DNA from 3 places in the Vibrio sp. 11986-1-5 genome. Region 3 is predicted to be linked to each of the others. Evidence: predicted binding sites of a transcription regulator. Region 3 holds the regulator's gene; each other region holds the start of a gene.
The links. Region 3 encodes PurR, which represses purine synthesis genes. Its sites were predicted from a motif close to TNANGNAAACGTTTNCNTNA; they were not measured.
Positions count from the first base shown of each region.

Region 1: a site for PurR is predicted at 1,677-1,696, ahead of purM (phosphoribosylformylglycinamidine cyclo-ligase). Genes of this name have one in related genera too.
Region 2: a site for PurR is predicted at 1,307-1,326, ahead of pckA (phosphoenolpyruvate carboxykinase (ATP)). Genes of this name have one in related genera too.

Region 1 covers NZ_CAWNVW010000011.1:77,815-81,017, forward strand. The annotation lists gene purN (phosphoribosylglycinamide formyltransferase) at 1-571, opposite strand, end outside; gene purM (phosphoribosylformylglycinamidine cyclo-ligase) at 575-1,615, opposite strand; gene upp (uracil phosphoribosyltransferase) at 1,783-2,409, shown strand; gene rluF (23S rRNA pseudouridine(2604) synthase RluF) at 2,472-3,203, opposite strand, start outside.
Region 2 covers NZ_CAWNVW010000051.1:232,774-235,976, forward strand. The annotation lists gene hslR (ribosome-associated heat shock protein Hsp15) at 1-255, shown strand, start outside; gene hslO (Hsp33 family molecular chaperone HslO) at 275-1,165, shown strand; gene pckA (phosphoenolpyruvate carboxykinase (ATP)) at 1,504-3,132, shown strand.
Region 3 covers NZ_CAWNVW010000011.1:519,656-522,858, forward strand. The annotation lists gene AACS00_RS05335 (TfoX/Sxy family DNA transformation protein) at 1-307, opposite strand, end outside; cyclic di-GMP riboswitch class I at 424-506, opposite strand; gene purR (HTH-type transcriptional repressor PurR) at 708-1,715, opposite strand; gene elyC (envelope biogenesis factor ElyC) at 2,091-2,897, opposite strand; gene cmoM (tRNA uridine 5-oxyacetic acid(34) methyltransferase CmoM) at 3,013-3,203, shown strand, end outside.

The DNA of each region.
Region 1 (3,203 bases), 440 kb from region 3:
CTAAGCGTCCTTCGACAAACCACTGTACGACTAAGGGATAGATCCGATATTCCTGAGATTGTACTCGAGCAGTCAGGCTTTCTACCGTATCGTTATCAAAAATAGGCACTTTGGCTTGTAAAATCACCGGGCCGCCATCCAATTGCTCGGTAACAAAGTGGACGCTAGTGCCGTGTTCTTCATCACCAGCATGAATCGCTCTTTGGTAAGTATTTAATCCCGGATACTTAGGCAGTAATGAGGGATGAATGTTGATCATCCGCCCCAAGTAATGACGAACAAAATCACTACTTAAGATACGCATATAGCCAGCGAGTACGACCAAATCTGGCGAATATTCATCCATCCATTTCATTAAATCAGCGTCAAATGCATCACGAGTATCATAGGCTTTAGGATCGATAAAGTGCGCTGCGGCTCCCGCTTTTTTCGCTCGCTCTAAAGCGTATGCTGTTGCTTTGTTTGAAAAAACAGCCGTTACTTTGCCATTATGGATACTTGTCTCACAAGCATCGATGATCGCTTGTAAATTGGAACCATTTCCTGAAACTAAAACAACAATACTTTTCATGAATTATTTGATCTCTACTTGCTCTTCATTGGTTTGTGCTTGAGCTATCTCACCGATAACCCATGCCGTTTCACCTTCTTGCTGTAGCAGTTGAACCGCTGCTTGTGCTTGGTCTTGAGGCAGAGCAATCACTAAGCCGACACCACAGTTAAACGTACGATACATTTCACGCGTTGCCACATTACCTTTCTCTTGTAGCCAAGTGAAAATCGCTGGCCATTGCCAACTACTACCATCAATAATCGCTTTAGTACCTTGTGGTAATACACGAGGGATATTCTCCCAGAAACCGCCACCAGTAATATGAGAAATGGCGTGAATATCATGCTCTGCAATCAACTTTAAGCCTGATTTAATATAAATCCGAGTTGGCTCTAGTAGATGTTCGCCAATGGTTTTACCCGCTAAGAGTTCATTCTTATCAGCTCCAGAGACTTCAAGAATTTTACGGATCAGTGAATAGCCATTAGAATGAGGACCGCTCGAACCGACAGCGATAAGTGCATCACCCACAGCCACTTTTGAACCATCGATAATCGCTTCTTTTTCAACCACACCAACACAGAATCCGGCTACATCATAGTCTTCACCTTCGTACATGCCGGGCATTTCTGCTGTTTCTCCGCCGATTAACGCGCATCCTGCCTGGACACAGCCATCGGCAATCCCAGAGACGACATCTGCTGCTGTATCGACGTCCAGTTTTCCGGTCGCATAGTAATCAAGAAAGAACAGGGGTTCTGCACCTTGTACAATCAAATCATTGACGCACATCGCCACTAAATCGATACCGATGGTGTCGTGTTTTTTCATATCCAAAGCTAAGCGCAGTTTAGTGCCTACGCCGTCAGTGCCGGAAACCAAAACGGGATGCTTGTATTTGCTTGGAAGTTCACATAGGGCACCAAAGCCACCAAGGCCACCCATAACTTCAGGACGACGAGTACGCTTTACTGCGCCTTTAATTCGTTCAACCAGTGCGTTGCCTGCATCAATATCTACGCCAGCATCTTTGTAGCTAAGAGAAGTGTTGTTACCGCTCACGGGGGAAGTCCTCGATCTAATTGGATATGAAAACGCCGCTATTCTACAGGGCTTAAATCAAAAAGGAAAACGTTTGCGTCAGTTTTTTTATCCAGCTTTAAACGCTTAAAATAGGTAGAAATGCGTGTATAATCGAAAAGTTTATTTAAATTATGCCGGAGATGAAAATGAAAGTTGTTGAAGTGAAACACCCTCTAGTCAAACATAAATTGGGTCTAATGCGAGAAGGTGAAATCAGCACTAAACGTTTTCGTGAGCTAGCGACTGAGGTTGCCAGTTTATTAACTTATGAAGCGACCTCAGATTTTGAAACAGAAAAAGTGATCATCGAAGGTTGGGATGGTCCTGTTGCTGTTGATCAAATTAAAGGTAAGAAAGTCACCGTGGTGCCTATTCTACGCGCGGGTCTTGGTATGATGGATGGAGTATTAGAACATATTCCTAGTGCAAGAATTAGCGTTGTCGGTATTTACCGTGATGAAGAAACTCTTGAACCAGTGCCTTACTTTAATAAACTGGCATCGAATATTGAAGAGCGTATTGCGCTGGTGGTTGATCCTATGTTGGCGACTGGTGGCTCGATGATTGCAACGATTGATCTTCTCAAAGAGAAAGGATGTAATCAAATAAAAGTGCTCGTTTTGGTCGCTGCGCCAGAAGGCATTGAAGCGTTACAAAAAGTTCATCCAGATGTTGAACTGTACACCGCCGCCATTGATGAGAAACTCAATGACAAAGGCTACATCGTGCCTGGTTTAGGCGATGCTGGCGATAAGATTTTTGGTACTAAATAACCGCGTTTTTCATTCGCTAAGTAATATAAACATGATGAGGAGCTAAGGCTCCTCATCATGTTTCAGCTTTGGCTGTTTTTTAAGCTCAGCGTGCCAGTTTTTCTGGTTGGATTACGGCGTGCAGCGCGATCGGTATTATTGTTTTGTTTCTCGTTACCGTGTTGCTTACGCTGTTCTCGGCCTTTCTTTGAGTTTGGCACATGACGAAACTCATTGGCTTGACGACCCTGATAAGTTTTATGGGGAGCTTCGGAGGTGGTTTTGGATTGCGCCAGTCGACTATCAAACAATTTTGCATCGGTGGCTTTGCGGATCTGTTGGCCTGAACTATCGGTTTTTGAGGCTTCTTCGGTACTGACTGAACCTTCGCACATCGCGAGTATCTCATTGACTTCCGTATCGGTTAAATAGCGCCATTGACCATTCGGTATGCCATCTAGTGTGATATTCATAATACGTACACGGCGCAATTTAAATACTTCATAGCCCAATGCTTCACACATGCGACGAATCTGTCTATTTAATCCTTGGGTAAGGATTATTCTAAATGAGTACTGGGTCTCTTGAACGACTTTACATGGCAGGGTAACGGTATCAAGAATATTGACCCCCGCAGACATTTGACGAATAAATTCTGCACTAATGGGTTTATTGACCCGTACCACGTATTCCTTTTCGTGGTTATTACCGGCACGTAAAATTTTATTAACGATATCGCCGTCATTAGTCAAAAAAATCAACCCATCAGAGGGTTTATCTAGGCGACCGATGGGGAATATACGTTTACTGTGTCC
Region 2 (3,203 bases), on a different contig from region 3:
AGTAAAGCGGTTGAAGTTGGCGCGATGATTACCTTACGCCAAGGCAACGAAGAAAAAACCGTTGTTATTGAACAGATTACTCAGCAGCGACGTGGTGCAGCCGAAGCGCAAATGTTATATAGCGAGACCGCAGAGAGTGTCGTGAAACGAGAACGCCAAGCGTTACTTCGTAAGCTCAATGCCCACAACCCAAGTCCAGAACGGCGCCCAGATAAAAAACAGCGTCGTGATCTTCTTAAATTCAAACATCAATAAATCAGTCGGATCATTCACTATGACAACACAAGTAACCCCCAACAATCTATTACATCGCTATCTGTTTGAAGACTTATCGGTGCGTGGTGAATTGGTGCAACTCAATGATGTTTACCAACAAATTATCACCAGTAAAGATTACCCAGCCCCAATTCAACGCTTACTCGGTGAGTTACTGGTCGCGACCAGCTTACTCACCGCGACACTAAAGTTTGAAGGATCCATTACCATGCAACTGCAAGGTGATGGTCCCGTTTCATTAGTCGTGATCAATGGCGATAACCAACAAAAAATGCGTGGCGTCGCTCGCTGGGATGGGCAAATTGCCCCTGATGCGACTTTGCATCAATTGGTCGGTAACGGTTATTTAGTCATTACCATTGAGCCTAAAAAAGGTGAACGTTATCAAGGTGTGGTCGGACTTGAAGGAGATGACTTAGCGCAGGTACTCGAGGGTTACTTCTTACGCTCTGAGCAATTAAAAACACGTTTATGGATCCGCACCGGTGAACACGATGGCAAACCTCACGCTGCAGGTATGTTGTTGCAAGTGATGCCTGATGGTACGGGCACTGAAGAAGACTTTGAACACCTAGAACAATTGACGAATACCGTTAAAGACGGTGAGCTGTTTGGTCTCGAAGCCACCGAGATCCTCTATCGTCTTTATAACCAAGAAAAGGTGCAACTTTTTACGCCACAAGTCGTCGAATTTGTTTGTGGTTGTTCCCGAGAACGCAGCGCAGCGGCGATCATCACTATCGCCCAAGAGGAAGTTAACACGATTCTCGCCGAAGAAGGTGCTGTCTCTCTCCACTGCGATTATTGTGGGACAACGTACTCTTTTGATAGCGCCCAAGTCAGTGAACTCTTTGCTCAAAGCGCATCCGATCGCCCAACCCTGCATTAATTTTCGTTGCTCAACAAGCACGATAAAATCGCTTTACAGCCAGCATTTTGCTGGCTTTTTCATACAAAAATCTGCAATAAATCAATCATAAAATATACCGTACGGCATACTTATTTTCTTTTGAATATTAATCATTTACGCTAGCGCAAAGGTTTGCGTACACGATAGAATAGTGAATGCCAGTATCTGTGACGGGTTGCTTATAATCTTAGAAAAGGCATGGGTAATATTTGAGCTAGCTCCCTGTTTTTTCGGTACCCCGTTGTTAGCATGGTAAGCAGATAACAATTACAAATAGTTACATAAAATCCCTACAAAATCCTTATAAGGAGCACCTAATGACCGTTATGGAACATACCAAGGCTGCACAATTAGATCTTACCCAATATGGAATTACCAACGCGACAGAAGTGATCCGTAACCCAAGTTACGAGTTGTTGTTCGCTGAAGAAACTCGCTCAGATTTGACTGGCTATGAAAAAGGCATTGTAACAGAGCTGGGAGCCGTCGCTGTTGATACGGGTATTTTCACTGGCCGATCACCGAAAGATAAATTTATTGTCAATGACGATACCACTCGCGATACCTTATGGTGGACCTCCGATCACGCCAAAAATGACAACAAACCCATTAATCAAGCGGTTTGGAATGATCTAAAATCTCTTGTTACTAAACAGCTATCAGGCAAACGTCTATTCGTTATTGATGGCTATTGTGGCGCTAACCCAGATACTCGCCTTAATATCCGCGTGATTACTGAAGTCGCTTGGCAAGCCCACTTCGTAAAAAATATGTTTATTCGTCCAAGCGATGAAGAGCTGGCAACCTTCAAAGCTGACTTTGTGGTCATGAACGGCGCGAAATGCACTAATGATAAATGGCAACAACAAGGACTAAATTCGGAAAACTTTACCGTATTTAATCTAACCGAGAAAATGCAGCTGATCGGCGGCACTTGGTACGGTGGTGAGATGAAAAAAGGTATGTTCGCAATGATGAACTACTTCCTCCCATTACAAGGTATTGCTTCAATGCACTGCTCAGCCAATATGGGTAAAGACGGCGATGTGGCGATTTTCTTCGGCCTATCCGGTACAGGCAAAACCACGCTCTCTACTGATCCGAAACGTGCTTTGATCGGTGATGATGAACATGGCTGGGATGATGACGGTGTGTTCAACTTTGAAGGCGGCTGCTACGCTAAAACCATTAAGTTATCCAAAGAAGCTGAGCCCGACATCTATAATGCGATTCGTCGTGATGCATTACTAGAAAACGTCACTGTACGTGGTGATGGTTCCATTGATTTCGATGATGGTTCTAAAACTGAAAATACCCGTGTCTCTTACCCTATTTATCATATCGAAAATATTGTTAAGCCAGTCTCTAAAGGCGGCCATGCCAATAAAGTGATCTTCCTTTCTGCCGATGCTTTTGGCGTATTGCCTCCAGTATCGAAACTGACCCCAGAGCAAACGAAGTACCATTTCCTATCTGGGTTTACCGCTAAACTGGCGGGTACCGAACGTGGCATAACCGAACCCACTCCTACTTTCTCGGCGTGTTTTGGTGCAGCTTTCCTCACTTTACACCCCACTCAGTACGCCGAAGTACTCGTTAAACGTATGGAGCAAGCTGGCGCAGAAGCCTATCTGGTCAATACTGGCTGGAACGGTTCTGGTAAACGTATCTCGATTAAAGATACTCGTGCGATCATTGATGCCATTTTGGATGGTTCGATTGAGCAAGCACAAACAAAATCGATTCCTATCTTTAATCTAGAAGTTCCAATTGCTTTACCAGGTGTTGATCCTGCGATTTTGGATCCTCGTGATACCTACGTTGATCCATTACAGTGGGAAAGCAAAGCCAAAGATCTGGCTGCTCGCTTTATCAATAACTTTGCTAAGTACACAGACAACGCGGAAGGCAAAGCGTTAGTGAGCGCTGGTCCACAACTTGATTAAGCAACTCTAACTAAACTAGCCCCTCGCAACGAGGGGTTATTTTTGGCTTGAACCGCTACGCGAGATACGCC
Region 3 (3,203 bases):
CATGGCGTAATGCAGTGGTTGCTTCTTGCAAGATATAGTTTGGATTAAGCCAACAGGTATCAGGTAACGCAAAGTATTTAGTCACCACAGGAAAGCCCCGTTTTTTATAAACATAGGGCAGATAGCCTCTTGCGGAAAAAACTTTGACCGATTCATCGTCAGCTCGAAGATGCAGTTGATTATTGACAACTAAAGCGAACATGGTGTCATCGACAAAAATCCCGAAGCCACCAAACATTGAGCGCGACTTGACCTGGCCAAGCAGTTCGAATAGTCGCATTGAATCTTTTAATACGGGTTTATCCATGCTGTTATTCTCGGTGTATTAAGCAATTCGCCAGCAAAATCAGGTCCGAGAAAATAGCAAAAAGTCAAAAAGCATAATAGTAAGGGGAGTTGACTTCTTCTTTTGGCTATTTTGTCATCGGCAACCCCGCTACCTACCACTTTGGTTTAGGCCGGAGGCTTTGCGTCCCATCTTTTCAGATGGTTTGCCCTGTGCGTGACACGTTTCATTATTGACAAAATAGTATAACGTGGATGTATAAAATAAACAAATCATTGAATAAGTATCACACTCAGTCATCACTAGTATGCCTTTTATTTCATTGGTAGTGTGAATGGTTTGGGTATTAATAGCTCCAATCATAGCCTAGAGTTATGATTGGAGCTTGTGATTTATGATGGGGTAATGAAGTGCTTATCTATTAATTAGTGAGTTTTTTGACTGAATCACGCTCAACGATTTCTGGGTGCATTTCAAAAATACGTCTCTCATGTTCTTTATCTTTAATACGTTCTAACAATATTTCAAAGGCATTTTTACCTACACGGCGTTTAGGTTGGTGCACAGTGGTCAGTGGTGGAGAAAAATATTCAGCTAACTCAATATTGTCATAACCAATAACAGACATATCGTCTGGTACGCGTACGCCACGTTGCTGTAAACGGCTGATTAAGCCTAATGCCATGGTGTCATTAAAGCAAAACACCGCAGTAGGGCGTGTATCCATCGCAATGATTTTATCCGCGGCCAGAACGGCAGTATCGCATTCGAAGTTACCTTCTAAGATCCAATCTTCTTTAACGGTTAGGTTAGCTTCTGCCATGGCACGACGAAAACCGGCAATACGCTCCTGACAGGCGGCTTTAACAAAGTGACCGCTTAGACAAGCGATTTCAGTGTGCCCATTTTCGATCAAATATTTTGTAGCCAGATAACCCCCTTCTTCAGAGTTATCAATGATTTTATCCGCTTGTGACGTTTGTGGGCCCCAATCCATAATAACTTTAGGGATGGAGGGATGACTGTCTAACATCTCAAGTAACTCTTCCGTTAAATCGGAGCACATGACCAACATACCGTCGACCCGCTTTTCAGCAAGCATGCGAATATAATCACGCTGTTTCTCGTAGATACCACCAGTATTACAGAGAATGAGTGTGTAGCCTTGGCGGTAACAATAACTTTCAACCCCATCGATTACTTCAGAAAAAAATAAGTTGGTTGATTGAGTCACTAGCATACCGATTGTACGCGTTGTATTACATTTTAAGCTGCGTGCGACCGCGCTCGGTGCATAATTCAGCTGTTTAACAGCGTCCAAGACTTTTTCTTGGGTGGTTTCTGCCACAAAACGAGTTTTATTGATGACATGAGATACGGTTGTTGTTGATACGCCCGCTAGGCGTGCAACGTCTTTAATCGTAGCCATAAAATTATCCTGTCGATGACTGCTCGGTGTTGAGACAACTGGAGCAGTAGTTGTGTGCCCGAAAATGCAATCATCCTACTAGGGAGTGTGATAGACGAGAGGTTTGCCAAGGGTATTACCGGAGCTGCCCTTTATGCAAAGTCTCATGATTCGGGTATAGGCTAACGTCAGCCTAAAAGTAATAAAAACACAAAAACCGCTGTTAAATAGCGGCCTATTGGTTACATTTAATCTTGTTGATAACCAGCAAGATTCTAGACTGCAACGCAGTAACTCGCAATCAAATTCGGCCCATAATCCTTCCATTTAATGCTAAATAGGTACAATGTTTATCAAGTTGTGCACACCACCACTTTTCGACTGATAACGAGAAAATCAGTTACCCTCTATCATAGGTTTTGATTCAGGCAACTTAGGTTCATGAGTGACCCAGTCGCGCATCGTTTGCCAAATGAGCCCCATGGTTTCATACCAATATCGTTCAGTTTGCTCTAAATAGAGCGCTCTTGGGGTATATTTATCCCAAGCTTGGCTGATATTAGTTTGAGCTAGATAATTGGTTGGTGCTGGGATTGGGTTTAGCCCAGCAGATTGAAACTCATTGATTGCTCGGGTCATGTGACTGGCCGAAGTGACCAGAACTAAAGTGCGCTGCTGAACAAAAGCCGCTGCTTGTCTCGCTTCTTCCCACGTATCTTGCGCGGTTTCAAGCAAAATAATGTCCGATTTAGCAACACCAAGCGCCAGCGCAACTTTAGCCAACATACGTGCATGGCTAATTTCACTACCTCCTGTATAGCCGGACAAGATAAGTTTTGAACCGGGATACATTCGCATGACACGAATACCTTCCGTCAGACGCATTAAAGCGGCTCGAGTGAGTTCTGAGGTTGGTGGAATGCTATCATCAACGACATGACCATTACCTAGTACCATTACGTAATCGATAGTACCTTCAACTGGTAAAAAAGCGCTGTACTGACGCTCCAAAGGCATCAATAACTGACTGGAGATTGGTTGAAAAGAAATGGCGAATAAACTGGACAAAGAAAACAATACTACTAGGCAACCAGTTTTACGCTTAGCGGTAAACATAATCAGCATTAAGCCGATAAAACCAATCAACAGCAGCGCTGGTAATGGCATCAGTAGAGAAGAAACGATTTTTTTCAGCTCAAACATAGATTAAATAGTCCGAAAAAACAGCACTTGATAATAAAATCAGCGAAAGGTCCTTTATTCCTGCCATTCCTATGACAGAATAGCAGCACGATTTATTATCATAACTCAAGCTACTGTGACTGAAGATCGCAATTTCGACGATATTGCCCACAAATTTGCAAAAAATATTTACGGCTCTGACAAAGGCGAGATTCGTCAAGTCATTGTTTGGGATGATCTCACGCAAATTTTGACCCATTTTAACGGCCAAACAACACCACTGCATGTTTTGGATGCGGGCGGTGGCCTTGCGCAAATGTCGCAAAA